Regions from separate parts of the Streptomyces sp. NPDC000134 genome, predicted to be linked through region 1. Evidence: riboswitches for the same ligand, from Rfam matches in the RefSeq annotation. Region 1 holds a riboswitch; the other holds the start of a gene.

Region 1 (6,888 bases):
CCGGCGTTGCAGCCTGGACAGCCGCCGCGGCCAGGCATGGGTCCGGGCATCGTGCCCACCCGGAACACCGACCGTCACGCCCCCCGGAACACCAGCCACCACGCCCCTCGAACCCTCACCCGACCCCCCACCCGGCGCCCGACCCGACGCCACCTCCGACCCCCGTGCCCCCGCCCCCCGCACCGCCGTCAGCGCGCGGGCGTGGGCCAGGCCGCGGGGCAGGCGCGCGAGGAACGCCGGCAGCAGGGCGGGGCGGTTGACGAGGGTCGCGGTGAGGTAGGCGGTGAGGCCGGCGCCGTAGCCGTACGCCTGGGTCTCCAGGTCCCGCCAGGTCTCCCGGTGGTGGTGCCAGACGAGAGCCAGCGGCGTGTAGTGCAGCCGGTGCCCCTGGGCGAGGACCCGGACGAAGCCGTACAGGTCGTCGCCGCCCCGGGCGCGCGTACCCGCGCCGGTGGCCGGGTCGAAGCCGCCGACCGTCCGCAGTACGGCCGTACGGAAGGCCATGTTGGCGCCCGAGCCGAACCGGCCCGCGGTGAACGGGAACAGCGGCTCGTCGGCGGGCGGGTCACCGGGGTCGTACGTCCGTGGGGTGAAGCCCTTCGCGAAGCCGCCGTGGCTCTCCAGCAGGACCTGGGCCGGGGTGCGCAGCCGCGCGGGCAGGATCAGGCCGGTGACGCAGCCGAGGCCGGGGTCGGCGGCGAAGGGCGTGGTCAGTTCGGTGAGCCAGCGGGGGTCGGCGATCACGTCGTCGTCGGTGAAGGCGACGGTGTCGCCGCGCACGACGGCGAGCCCCCGGTTGTGGGCGGCGGCGAGTCCGGGCACGGGTTCGAGGACGTAACGGACCCGTTCGCCGTACTTCCGTCCGATGAGGTCTCGGGTCCCGGTGGTCACCGGAGCGTTGTCCACGACGACGATCTCGAAGTCCGGATGGTCCTGGACGAGCAACGAGTCCAGGGCGCGCGCCAGTTGCCCGGCCCGCTCCCGGGTCGCGACGACCACGCTGACGGACGGCGGCACGAGCCCTCCACCCCGCTCACCAGGGCTTGAAGCCGCTCCCGGGCCCCCGCCGCCCGGCACACCCCCCGCCGAAGACACCTCCGTCGAAGACACCCCCACCGAGGACACTCCGGCCGATGACGCCCCCACCCCCCGAGCCGCCCCGGCCAGCACCTCCACCGGGTCCGCGCCCTCCGGCACCCGGCCCACGAACGTCCCGACCGGCCGCCCCGCCCGCCTGACCAGCACGAACACCTCACCCGAGGTCACGGGCGGGCTCCCCGGCCCCGGTCGGAGCGTCGCCCCGGGGGCGTCCCCCGCCCCGAGTTCCAGCTCGGCCACCTGCACCGGCCCGATGCGCAGGAAGTCCGCCACCTCCCGCGCCGCCCGCTGCCGCGCCCGTACCACCCCGGACATACGCCTCTCCCTCGCTGAATTCCCGTCGGCCCGAGCCCGCCCCCGCGCAGTCACCCCCACCCGACCTCCCCCGCCCTCACCCCCGCCGCAGCCGCCCCGCCCCCCTGAGTGTCCGTGCCGCCGCCGACGCCAGGTGTGGCCGGGCGCGTACGAAACCGTGCGCCCGGCGCATCGGCTCGCGGCCCAGCCAGTGCAGTGCGGCGCCCGCCCCCGGGCGCGTCACCGCGCCCTCGTACACGGTCAGCTCGCCCGTCTTCAGCGAGTCCTTGTACTCGGCCGTCCCGCGCCCCATGTCCAGCAGCCCGATGCCCTCCGCGGCGGCGGCCTCGGCCATCCGCAGATGCAGCACCAGCCCCGGTGAGTACTTCGCGTACCGCGGGTCGTACGCCGGGAACCAGCAGGCCAGGACGGTCGCCGAGCGCAGCCCGAAGTGGGCGGCGACCGGCCGGCCGCCGGCGTAGAGCACGGAGAGCGTGCCCGCGCACTCCGGCGCCCGGGTCCCGGCGAGCCCGTGCACCAGCCGGACGATCCACTCCTGGGCGAACCGGTCCCGGCGCCCGGTCCTGCGGTACTGCGCCGACTTCCACGCCATGAGGGTGCGCAGCGCGGCCGGGTCGCGCTCGTCGAACACGAACCGCACGTCCCCGACCTGGCGGCCGAGCCGCCGCTCCTTGGCCAGCGTCGTCTTCAGGAACTTCGGCGACCGGACGCGCAGCGCCCGCGCGTACGCCGCGTAGCCCTGGGCGAGGTCGACGACGTGCGCGGCGTGCCGCTCGGCGGCGTACGGCGTGAGGACGGCCTGGTCCTCCTCCAGGTTGTCGAAGGCGAAGCCGGACAGCGCGCAGGCCCGCAGCAGTGCGCGGGCGTCGGGCGCGGGCCCCTGGCGCAGGACCGCGCCCTGGCGGTCCGAGACGCCGAGGCCGATCGCCCGGCCCTGGCCCAGCGGTCCCCGCTCGAACGGCAGGAAACCGGCGGTCTCACCGCCCTCGTGAAGCACCGCCACCCGGGCCGCCGGCCGGACCCGGCCCACGGCGACGGCGAACTCCGGTTCCATGAAGGGACTGCGCGGCGACTGCGACTTGGCGCGCAGTTCCCGCCAGTGCTCCCGGTCCCCCTCGCCCAGCTCCTCCGGCCCCAGCACCCGAACGTGTCCGCCGTTCAACCCGACCCCCCGATCAAGTCCCCCTGGCCACAAGGAAGGTACCGTCCGGGGCGACAGTGCGGTAGGTAGCGGAGCATGTTGCCGCCAACCGGTGCACAGGGTTTCAACCGCCTTTACCCGCAGATGTGTCAGGTTTCGGGCAGACGCCACCGTCCGAACGGGTCCGGTACGAGCATGAGTCGGCGGGCCCGGGGGTCCGTATTCTCTGATCATGCAGCCCACCGCTTACGCACTCGTCGCCACCGACCTGGACGGGACGCTGCTCCGCGGCGACGACACCGTCTCCGACCGGTCGCTCGCCGCGCTCGCGCGGGCGGCGCGGGCCGGTGCGCGGCATCTGGTGGTGACCGGGCGGCCGGCGCCCCGGGTGCGGACCCTGCTGGGCGCCCTCGGCCGCGGGGGGCTCGCGGTGTGCGGGCAGGGCGCGCAGGTGTACGACGCCGGCGCGGACCGTCTGCTGTGGTCGGTCACCCTGGACCGGGAGCTGGCCGAGACCGCACTCGGCAAGATCGAGGCCGAGGTGGGCCAGGTGCACGCGGCCGTCGACCAGGACGGCGTGGACGGGCTGACGCTGATCGAGCCGGGCTATCTGATGCCGCACCCGGCGCTGCCCGCGGTCCGGGTCGGCCGGCGCGACGACCTGTGGGCGGCGCCGATCAGCAAGGTGCTGCTGCGCCACCCGGAGCTGTCCGACGACGAGTTGGCGGCGACGGCCCGCTCGGTGGTCGGTTCGCTGGCGACGGTCACCATGTCGGGGCCGGGGACGGTGGAGCTGCAGCCGTGCGGGGTGACCAAGGCGACCGGCCTGGCGCTGGCCGCGGAGAGGCTGGGGGCGGGCCCGGAGCGGACGATCGCCTTCGGGGACATGCCCAACGACATCCCCATGTTCCACTGGGCGGCCCACGGCGTCGCCATGGCCGACGCCCATCCGGAGCTGCGCGCGGTGGCCGACGAGGTCACCACGTCGAACGAGGACGACGGCGTGGCCGTCGTCCTCGAACGACTGTTTCCCTGAGGCGCGCGGCCGGGGCCGGTGAGCCTGGAAGGCGCCGGGGTCGGCAGGCCCCGAGGGCGCCGGGATCAGTAGGCGCCGAAGACGTTGTCCATGGAGCCGTACCGCTGGGCGGCGTAGTTGCAGGCCGCGGTGATGTTGGCGACCGGGTCGTACGGGTCCCAGGAGGTGCCCTCGACGTGGTACGCCCGGAAGGTCGGGTCGATCACCTGGAGCAGGCCCTTGGAGGGGGTGCCGTTGATGGCGTTGATGTCCCAGTTGTTGATCGCGAACTGGTTGCCGGACGACTCCCGCATGATGTTGCGGTAGATGCCGTCGTAGGAGCCCGGGATGCCCTTCTCGGCCATGATGTCGAGCGACTGGCGAATCCAGCCGTCGAGGCTGTTGCTGTAGCCGTTCGCCGCGGTCAGGGCGGCGGTGGTGACCGCGGTGGTGGACGTCTCGGCGGCCGGCGCGGCGGACGCGGAGGCGGCGCCGAGGACCGGCAGCGCGAGCACGGCGGCGCCGGTGCCGGCGAGGGCGAGCTTGCGGGCGAGACGGGTGGTCCCGGCGCGGTGCCGGAGGCCGAAAGCAGACATGGTGAGGTCCTCTCCTACGCCTGCGAGGTGAGCTGTCGGGTTCGGGCGGGAGGTGCCCGGCCGCGCCCTCACGGGCACGGCTTCACCCCGAGCCGCTCCGGTCCGGTGACCGGCGCGGCGGCTTACCTGGGTCCCCCGCTCCTGCCGTGCGTGAGTTGGTGGTCAATTGGGTGGGTCCGGGCGGTGGCAGGATTCGGCGTCCGCCCGACAGGCCGGGAACGTATGCGAGAGCACATGTCCGGAACAAGTGCTGGATTCACCCAACGTGCTAGTTGACCTTGGTCTGAGGCATTTGGGATGCTTGATCCTTTGCGACTGCCAAGCCTCAACTGGCTTGTGCGGCAACGGCAGGACGGGTGTCGCCGGGCGGCGGCGCGCGGGGGTGCCGGCGTGAGCCAACTCACTGGCCTCAACAAGCGCGGCAAATCGGGCAATAGGTCCAACTGTGGGTCAACTGCCCCCGACGTGCTTCCGGGTCCGGGAACCGGCGCGGGGCGGGCGGCCGGAGCGGGAACGGGGGTTTGCGTGTCGAATGGGTGACATTCCCGGGTCGCCGGACGTTGGGGAGGGTGGTGGGATCGTCCAGGGCTCCCCGGCGCCGCTGCGGCGCCGGCCGCTCGACGGTGTCGATTCATGTCCGCACATATCAACCGATCAAAAACATGCCGTTCATGATCCGATACCGACCAGCATGTAACGGTGGGCGCTATCGGCGATCGAAACGTGACCGGATACGCTGACTTGAGTGATGGCAGCGACCTATCGACAAACCGCGTCACCGCGTGACCGCCAGTAGACACCAGCAGACAGGAGACCCCACGTGACCGTCGTCGGGCCGTTCGGGCTGAGCGTGCGGGACCAGGCTCTGGAGGCCGATGTCCAGGCCGGATTGGCGGCAGTCGAGGAAGGGTTGCTTGAGGCAACCAAGAGCGAGGTGCCGTTCATCACGGAGGCCGCCCAGCACCTGGTCAAGGCGGGCGGCAAGCGCTTCCGGCCGCTGCTGGTGATGCTCGCGGCCCAGTTCGGCGACCCCTACGCCCCCGGCGTGGTGCCCTCGGCCGTCGTGGTGGAGCTGACCCACCTCGCCACGCTGTACCACGACGACGTGATGGACGAGGCCGCGGTCCGCCGCGGCGTGCCCAGCGCCAACACCCGCTGGGGCAACTCGGTGGCCGTCCTCACCGGCGACTTCCTGTTCGCCCGCGCCTCCCAGATCCTCGCCGACCTCGGCCCGGAGGCGGTCCGGGTGCAGGCCCTGGCGTTCGAGCGGCTGGTCACCGGCCAGATCCTGGAGACCGCGGGCCCGCAGGACGGCCGCGACCCGGTCGATCACTACCTGGACGTCCTCGGCGGCAAGACCGGCTCGCTGGTCGCCGTCTCCTGCCGCTTCGGCGCGATGATGTCCGGCGCCGACGAGACGGTCGTGGACGTCCTCACCCAGTACGGCGAGCGGCTCGGCGTCGCCTTCCAGCTCGCCGACGACGTCCTGGACATCGCCTCCGACTCCCACGAGTCGGGCAAGACCCCCGGCACCGACCTGCGCGAGGGCATCCCGACCCTGCCCGTGCTGCGGCTGCGGGAGCGGGCGGCCCGGCTGGGACTGGCCGAGGACCTCGCCCTGTGCGAGCTGCTCGACTCCGACCTGAGCGACGACGACCGGCACGCCGAGGCGCTGCGCCTGCTGCGCGCCCACCCCGCGCTGGAGCAGGCCCGGCACGACACGGTCCGGTACGCCAAGGACGCCCGCTCGGCGCTGGCCCCGCTGCGCGAGTGCGACGCGAAGACCGCGCTGGTGGAACTCTGCGACGCGGTGGTCCACCGGGCGGGCTGATCCCGCCGCCGACCGGCCGCCGACCGGTCGGACCCCGCCGCCCGGCGCCCCCGTCTCCTCCGCACCCCCTACGGGTCGGGGGAGGCGTCGTACCTTCGTGTCATACCGCAGCAGTACATCGAGTTGAGCCCGCGGTCTGACGCTTCTCCGTAGCCGATTTGGTCAGATAGTCACCACGGAAAACACCAATCCTCACCGATTCGGGTGAGAATGGCGGCTCAGGGTGGACCGGTGCGAGGTCGCAGGAAAGCCGCCGCCGACGACGGAGGTAGGGCACACATGGCACCGTACGAATCCGACGGCAGCACGACCGCCGCCGAGGCCGAGGAGCGGCGCGCGGCGCGCCGGCGCAAGGCCACGCGGTACGTCGTCCCGGTCGCGGTGATGGGCGTCGCCGCGGCGACGATCGGGCTCGTCCCCGCGCTCGCCGACGCCGGCGACCCGGACCTTCCCGACCTCACCGCGCAGCAACTCCTGGAGAAGATGGCCGCGTCGGACACGGAGCGGTTCTCCGGCACGGTCCGCATCAGCACCGACCTCGGGCTGCCGGACCTCGGCGGCCTGGAGAGCGGCCTGCTGTCCGGCGGCCCCGGCTCCCCGTCGGCCTCCGGCCCGGACGGCGGCGGGGACGGCGGTTCCGCCGCGGACCCCTCGGCGAAGCTCACCGAGCTGGCCACCGGCAGCCACACCCTGCGCGTCGCCGCCGACGGCCCCGACCGGCAGAAGGTCTCGCTGCTCCAGGACGCCGCCGAGTACAGCCTGATCCACGACGGCAAGGACGTCTGGGGCTACGACAGCGCGTCCAACGAGGTCTACCACTCCACCGTCGCCGCCGACGCCGGCCGGCGGCACGAGAAGGTCCCGGCCACGCCGAAGGACCTCACCGAGGAGG
Region 2 (6,888 bases), on a different contig from region 1:
CGAAGTCCCTTGTCCACCAGCGTGTTCAGCAGGTCCATGGGAGCCGATCCTGTCCTACCCGACGGCCCCGGGCAAAGGAGACTTCGCACAACGAAGACGGTTCGGTGTGTGGGTATCGCCACACTGTGCCCGGACGGCCGGGCCGCTAATGTCTGTGCACTGCCTACAAAAACCCGTCCGGGAGGGGCCCATGGCGTTCGGCTGGATCGACGAGCAGGCGGCCGCCCGCCACCGCGCCGGACTCACCCGGACCCTGCGCCCCCGCCCCGCCGACTCCCCGCTGCTGGACCTGGCCAGCAACGACTACCTGGGTCTGGCCCGGCACCCCGAGGTGACCGAGGGCGCGGTCCGGGCGGCCCGGACCTGGGGCGGGGGCGCGACCGGCTCCCGGCTCGTCACCGGTACCACCGCGCTGCACACCGAGCTCGAACGAGAACTGGCCGAATTCTGCGGCTTCGAGGCCGCCCTGGTCCTGTCCTCCGGCTACGCGGCCAACCTCGCCGCGGTCACCGCCCTCGCCCCGCACGGTTCGCTGCTCGTCTCCGACGCCGGCAACCACGCCTCCCTCATCGACGGCTGCCGACTGGCCCGCGGCACCAAGCAGGTCGTGGCGCACGCCGACCCGGACGCCGTGCGCAAGGCACTGGCGACGCACGAGGGGGCGGCGGTCGCGGTGTCGGACGCCGTCTTCTCCGTCGACGGCGACGCCGCCCCGCTGCCCGCCCTCGCCGCCGTGTGCCGGGAGTACGGCGCCGGGCTGATCGTCGACGACGCCCACGGCCTGGGCGTACTCGGCGACGGCGGCCGGGGCAGCGCGCGGGCGGCGGGACTCGCGGGCGCCGATGACGTGGTCGTCACGGTCACCCTCTCCAAGTCGCTGGGCAGCCAGGGCGGCGCGGTCCTCGGGCCCGCCCGGGTGATCGGCCACCTGGTCAACACCGCCCGGACGTTCATCTTCGACACCGGCCTCGCCCCGGCGGCGGCGGGCGCGGCCCTCGCGGCCCTGCGACTGCTGCGCCGGGAACCGGAACGGGCGGCGCGGGCCCGGGAGGTGGCGGACCTGCTGCACACGGAACTGACCACCGCGGGCCTGGACACGGTCCGGCCGGACGCCGCGGTGGTCTCGGTACGCGCCCCGTCCCCGGAGGGGGCTGTGCGCTGGGCGGCCGACTGCCGTGCGGCCGGCCTGAGCGTGGGCTGCTTCCGTCCTCCTTCCGTGCCCGATGGCATCTCACGGCTCAGGCTGACCGCTCGGGCGGACCTCTCCGGGGAACAGGTGGAACGCGCTGTGCGGTTGATCGGCGAGACGCGGCCATGAGTCGGCGTGGCACGGCCGTGCGTCGCTCGATGCCGGGCACTTCCTACATACGGGCGATCCGGTCGGCGAACCGGGTCCAGCTCTCGGGAGAGAACAGCAGCGCGGGCCCCGCCGGGTCCTTGGAGTCCCGTACGGCGAGCAGTCCGGCCCAGGGGCCGGCCGACGGACGGGCCGTCTCGACGCAGTTGTTCGCTCCGGTGCTGTAGCTGCTGCGCAGCCACCGCACTTCGGGCAGTCGGGTACAGGGAACGTGCCGGGGCAGTGCGGACATGGTGCCTCCTTATGCGCCGGCCGCTGTCGCGGCGATGAATTCCAGTGTGTCGTCGGGCGAAAGGGCGTGTTGTCGAAGGGCGTCGAAGGCCTCGGTATAGGCCTCCAGGTCTTCTTTACGCTCCAGATAGAGGCTACTCGTCAAGTGGTCGAGAACAACTACGTCCAGATCAGAAGTGCTCGAAAATGAGAAGATTACGAAAGAGCCGGTGACGCCGATATGCGCCCCGGCGCCGAACGGCAGCACTTGCAGGCGCACATGGGGCGACCGCCCCGCCTCGATCAGCCGATCGAGCTGGCGGGACATCACTTCCGGCCCGCCCACCTCCCGGCGCAGCACGGCCTCGTCCAGGACGGCGCTCAGCTCCAGCGGAGCCCCGGAGCGCAGCACGTTCTGCCGGGCCAGCCGCACCTCCACCAGCGCGTCCAGCCGTTCCTCGGAGAGCCCGTCCACGGCGGCCCGGGTGACCTCACGGGCGTACTCCGCGGTCTGGAGCAGCCCGGGGACGACGGTGGTCTCCAGCGTGCGCATCGCGTTGGCCTGGGACTCCAGGCTGATGAAGTCCCGGTACGTCGGCGGCAGCACCCCGCGGTAGGCGTGCGACCAGTGCTGCCGCTCCCCGCGGTCCTCCGAGCCCGCCAACACCAGGAGCAACTCCCGTAACTGGGGGTCGACCACGCCGTAGGCGTCCAGCAGCAGCCGTACGTCGGCGGGCTTGGCGCCGCTCGTGCCGGTCTCGATCCGGCTCACCTTGGACTGGTGCCAGCCCACCAGCCGGGCCGCCTCACCGCTGGTGATGCCCGCCGTCGTGCGCAGGGCGCGCAGTTCGGCGCCCAGCTTGCGGCGGCGCACCACCGGACCGTGCTGCATGGACCCCCACTCCCTTACTCCTTATGAGCCGCCGGAAAACGGTCTCGCGTCGCAGAGTTCACCGCTTCGAGCGACAGATATATGCATCTCTTGGTGGATCGCCACCCGTTACCGGGACGGTGATGGCACTCTGGCGACGAAGCACCAGTCCGGGACCGTACTCGAACCATCCGCTCCGTGTCGGACCGCGGTCCCGGCGGAAAGGGACGACCTCGCCATGGCAGACCATCTGGAAGCATCCGTCACTCTGCCGAGCGATCCAGCCTCGGTCTCCGCCGCCCGGACGTACGCGGTCGGCACGCTCACGGAGTGGGGGATGCCGTCGGACACGCAAGTGTCGGACACGGTCCGGCTGATCGTCTCGGAGCTGGCGGCCAACGTGGTGCAGCACACCCTGGGGCTGTCGCCGACCTTCACGGTGCATCTGGCGCTGGACCGGGACGAGAGGCTGTTCATCGGTGTCACGGACAGCCACCCCGGTCTGCCCAAGCGGCTCCCCGCGGCCGTCCAGCAGGACAACGGGCGGGGGCTGGTCATCATCCGCTCCCTCACCGCGGAGTGCGGGGGCCGGTTCCGGGTCCGCCCCACCCGCGGGGGCGGCAAGACGGTCTCGGTCGAACTCCCCTGGTCCGGCCCGCCCGCTCCGGTCCCGGCGAGAGGCCGCGGGAACCGCCGGCGGGCCTGAGGGACACGGCGTCCCGGGCCGGGCGGACGCATGGCCTGCCGCCGTCAGCGGGAGCGGGTGACCGGCGTCCGCCGGGCCGGCACCGGGCGGGACCGGGCGCGGCGGGCGGGGGCCGGGACGCGACGCGGTGCCCGGGGGGCGACCCGCGTGGTGGTATGGGGGGACGCCTCCGAGGCGGCGTTCGAGGGCGCGTTCGGGGCGGCGTCCGAAGAGGTTTCCGCGGACCCCGTCGAGGCGGTCCCGGCACCGCGGTCGGCGGTCAGCCCGGCGCGGCGGACCAGCCGGGGCAGCAGCCCCCACAGCCCCAGGCACGCCAGCAGCGTCGCCGCCCCCGCCGCCAGACCGCCGGCCCGGCCGGTCGTGACGTCCACGACGAGCAGCACGGACCCGGTGAACGCGAAGACCAGGACGCCCAGGCCGGCCGAGGCGAGCCGGGAGGAGACCTGCACGATGCGGGGCTTGGCGCCCTGCTGGAACAGCGAGCGGTGCAGCGCGGCCGGCGCGGTGAACAGCGTCGCGGCCAGCACCACCAGCAGCAGCGTCGCGACGTAGACGGCCCGCTGGAACGTGTCGAGTTCCGTGAAGCGCGAGGTGAAGGCCAGCGACAGCAGGAACGCGAAGAGGATCTGCACCCCCGTCTGGGTGACCCGCAGTTCCTGGAGCAGCTCCACGAAGTTGCGGTCGGCGCGCTGGAGCGGCGTCTCGTTGCGGGCGGTACAGGGACGGTGGTCGGCCATGCCGAACGGGTAACCGCTCGGGCGCGTGTCAAGCCCCCGAGCGGCCCCTACAGGCCCGTACGCGGCCCCGCGACCGTCCGCGACGGTGCGGCGGTCACCTGCGGCCGTACGGGCCCGGCCGGATCACTTGACCCGGCCGTACCAGACGCTCCTGGTCCAGATCTTCTGCAGGCGCACCACGTCCCCGGTCTTCGGGGCGTGCCAGATCTTGCCCTTGCCGGCGTAGATGCCCACGTGGTAGACGCTCCGGCCGGAGTGGAAGAACACCAGGTCCCCGGCCTTGCGGTGGCCGGCGGAGATGTGGCGCGTCTTGTTGTACTGCTGGGCCGCCGTGCGGGGCAGCTTCTTGCCGGCCTTCTTGAACGAGTACAGCGTCAGCCCGGAGCAGTCGAACCGGGACGGCCCGGTGGCCCCGTAGCGGTACGGGGCGCCCTTCTTGGAGGCCGCGATCTTCAGCGCCTTCGTCGCAGGGGCGGCCGCGGCGGCCTCGGCGGCGATGCCGGGAACCACGATCGAGCCGCCGACGGCGGCGATGGTGAGGGCCGAGGCCGTACCGGCACGGGCCATGAGCGACGGGACACGATTGAGCGCAGTCATGCGCAACCCTTCGTCAGCCGCCTGTGAAGGATGACCTGTCGGATTCGGGCTGGCGAAGTTGCCCGGCCGCACGAGTGCGGCTTCACCCCAAGGGCTGCTCGGCCCGGCGCCTTCCGCGGAAGACGGCCGTACCGGCGACCCGTCATGCTCGGGTCCTCCACTCCTGCCGATCCACTCCTGTCGACCGGTCATCCGGGCGGCGGCAGGACTCGGCGTCCGCCCGGATCGCCCCGCCGCTGCGGCGGGGTCTTGTCGTCAGTCAGGGATCTTGACGCACTTACGTCCGAAATTCCCAACGGAACCGGGGATTTGTGTTGTTACTCACCACTCACCCGTTCGGGTGGAAGTCGCTCTGTTCGACCCGGCGGCGCGGCGGCCGGGGCTCCCCGGACCAGCGGCGGAGCGGCTCTTCGCGCTGGTGGGGCACGCGCGTCGCGCAAGCCGGAGGGGCCCGGAGAACGGCGTGTGCGTACGCCGAAAGGCCGTACCCCGTTCGGCCCTGACCGCCCCCGATCCGGACACCCCGCGCGGCGGTCCGGGCGGGCGCCGCGCCAACTGCCGCCGGACGGCGGCGGGGTGCCCCCCCGGCACGCCGCGCCGCCGACCGGAGCGGGCCGTCCCGACGTCACAGATGACGTACCGGCGGCTCCGGGTCAGGTCCAGGCAAAAGGACTATCAAGAAGTAACCCGGAGCAACGGACCTTGATCATTACTGGGTTAACGTGACCGAAACGCGGCGCAACTAGCCTGCGGACCCGGTCACCTGCGACTTCTCCCCGGTGGCCGCGCGGCAGCCGGACCCGTCGCGGTCCGGTGCGAAGACTGTGAGGTGGGACGTGCAACTGACCCCGCACGAGCAAGAGCGGCTGCTCATCCATGTGGCGGCCGACGTCGCCGAGAAGCGCCGGGCCCGAGGGGTGAAGCTCAATCACCCCGAGGCGGTCGCCCTCATCACCTCGCACGTCCTGGAAGGCGCCCGGGACGGCCGCACGGTCGCGGAACTGATGGCCTCCGGACGCCGGTTGCTCACCCGTGACGACGTCATGGAGGGCATCCCGGAGATGATCCACGACGTCCAGGTCGAGGCCACCTTCCCGGACGGCACCAAGCTCGTCACCGTCCACGACCCGATCGTCTGAGGGGGAACGCCGTGATTCCCGGAGAGATCCTCTTCGCCGACGGGCCGATCGTCTACAACGAGGGCCGCGAGGTCACCCGGCTGACCGTCCTCAACGCCGCCGACCGGCCCGTGCAGGTCGGCTCGCACTACCACTTCGCCGAGGCCAACCCCGGCCTGGACTTCGACCGCGCCGCGGCGCGCGGCAAGCGGCTCGACATCCCCGCCGGCACCGCCGTCCGGTTCGAGCCCGGCATCCCCGTCGACGTCGGACTCGTCCCCCTCGCGGGCGCCCGGACCGTGCCCGGACTGCGCGGGGAGACCGGAGGTGCCCTCGATGCCTGAGATCTCCCGCCCCGCCTACGCCGACCTGTTCGGCCCCACCGCCGGCGACCGCATCCGGCTCGCCGACACCGACCTGCTGATCGAGATCGAGGAGGACCGCTCCGGCGGCCCCGGACACTCCGGCGAGGAGGCCGTGTTCGGCGGCGGCAAGGTCATCCGCGAGTCCATGGGCCAGTCCCGGGCCACCCGCGCCGAGGGCACCCCCGACACCGTCATCACCGGCGTGGTGATCGTCGACCACTGGGGCATCATCAAGGCCGACGTCGGCATCCGCGACGGCCGGATCACCGGCATCGGCAAGGCCGGCAACCCCGACACCATGGACGGCGTCCACCCCGACCTCGTCATCGGCCCCGAGACCGAGATCATCGCCGGCAACGGGCGAATCCTGACCGCCGGTGCCGTCGACGCGCACGTGCACTTCATCTGCCCGCAGGTCGCCGACGAGGCGCTCGCGTCCGGCATCACCACCCTGGTCGGCGGCGGTACCGGACCGGCCGAGGGCTCCAAGGCGACCACGGTCACCCCCGGGCCCTGGCACCTCGCCCGGATGCTGGAGGCGATGGAGGCCTACCCCGTCAACGTCGGCCTGCTCGGCAAGGGCAACACCGTCTCCCACGAGGCGATGCTCTCCCAGATCCGGGGCGGCGCGGTCGGCCTGAAGATCCACGAGGACTGGGGCGCGACGCCCGCCGCCATCGACGCGGCCCTCACCGTCGCCGACGCCACCGGGGCGCAGGTCGCCATCCACACCGACACCCTCAACGAGGCCGGTTTCGTGGGCGACACGCTCGCCGCGATCGGCGGGCGCGGCATCCACGCCTACCACACCGAGGGCGCGGGCGGCGGTCACGCGCCCGACATCATGACCGTGGTCTCCGAGCCGCACGTGCTGCCCAGCTCCACCAACCCGACCCGGCCGTTCACCGTCAACACCGTCGAGGAGCA

Evidence for each region. Region 1 has a riboswitch for cyclic di-AMP ahead of ACFY32_RS06160 (transglycosylase SLT domain-containing protein). Riboswitches for the same ligand answer to the same signal wherever they lie in the genome.
Region 2: it holds a riboswitch for cyclic di-AMP, as region 1 does, so the genes downstream of both, ACFY32_RS14030 (C40 family peptidase) here and ACFY32_RS06160 (transglycosylase SLT domain-containing protein) in region 1, are expected to answer to the same signal.

Annotation. Positions count from the first base shown of each region.
Region 1 covers NZ_JBIAZN010000003.1:290,103-296,990, reverse strand. Annotated here, with positions in the region: gene ACFY32_RS06175 (glycosyltransferase) at 1-1,413, opposite strand, end outside; gene ACFY32_RS06170 (GNAT family N-acetyltransferase) at 1,490-2,554, opposite strand; gene ACFY32_RS06165 (Cof-type HAD-IIB family hydrolase) at 2,787-3,590, shown strand; gene ACFY32_RS06160 (transglycosylase SLT domain-containing protein) at 3,656-4,165, opposite strand; cyclic di-AMP (ydaO/yuaA leader) riboswitch at 4,170-4,336, opposite strand; gene ACFY32_RS06155 (polyprenyl synthetase family protein) at 4,986-5,996, shown strand; gene ACFY32_RS06150 (outer membrane lipoprotein carrier protein LolA) at 6,276-6,888, shown strand, end outside.
Region 2 covers NZ_JBIAZN010000008.1:119,064-125,951, forward strand. Annotated here, with positions in the region: gene bioB (biotin synthase BioB) at 1-38, opposite strand, end outside; gene ACFY32_RS14005 (8-amino-7-oxononanoate synthase) at 191-1,318, shown strand; gene ACFY32_RS14010 (DUF397 domain-containing protein) at 1,362-1,589, opposite strand; gene ACFY32_RS14015 (helix-turn-helix transcriptional regulator) at 1,599-2,459, opposite strand; gene ACFY32_RS14020 (ATP-binding protein) at 2,677-3,144, shown strand; gene ACFY32_RS14025 (DUF6328 family protein) at 3,189-3,881, opposite strand; gene ACFY32_RS14030 (C40 family peptidase) at 4,005-4,478, opposite strand; cyclic di-AMP (ydaO/yuaA leader) riboswitch at 4,482-4,703, opposite strand; gene ACFY32_RS14035 (urease subunit gamma) at 5,315-5,617, shown strand; gene ACFY32_RS14040 (urease subunit beta) at 5,629-5,940, shown strand; gene ACFY32_RS14045 (urease subunit alpha) at 5,933-6,888, shown strand, end outside.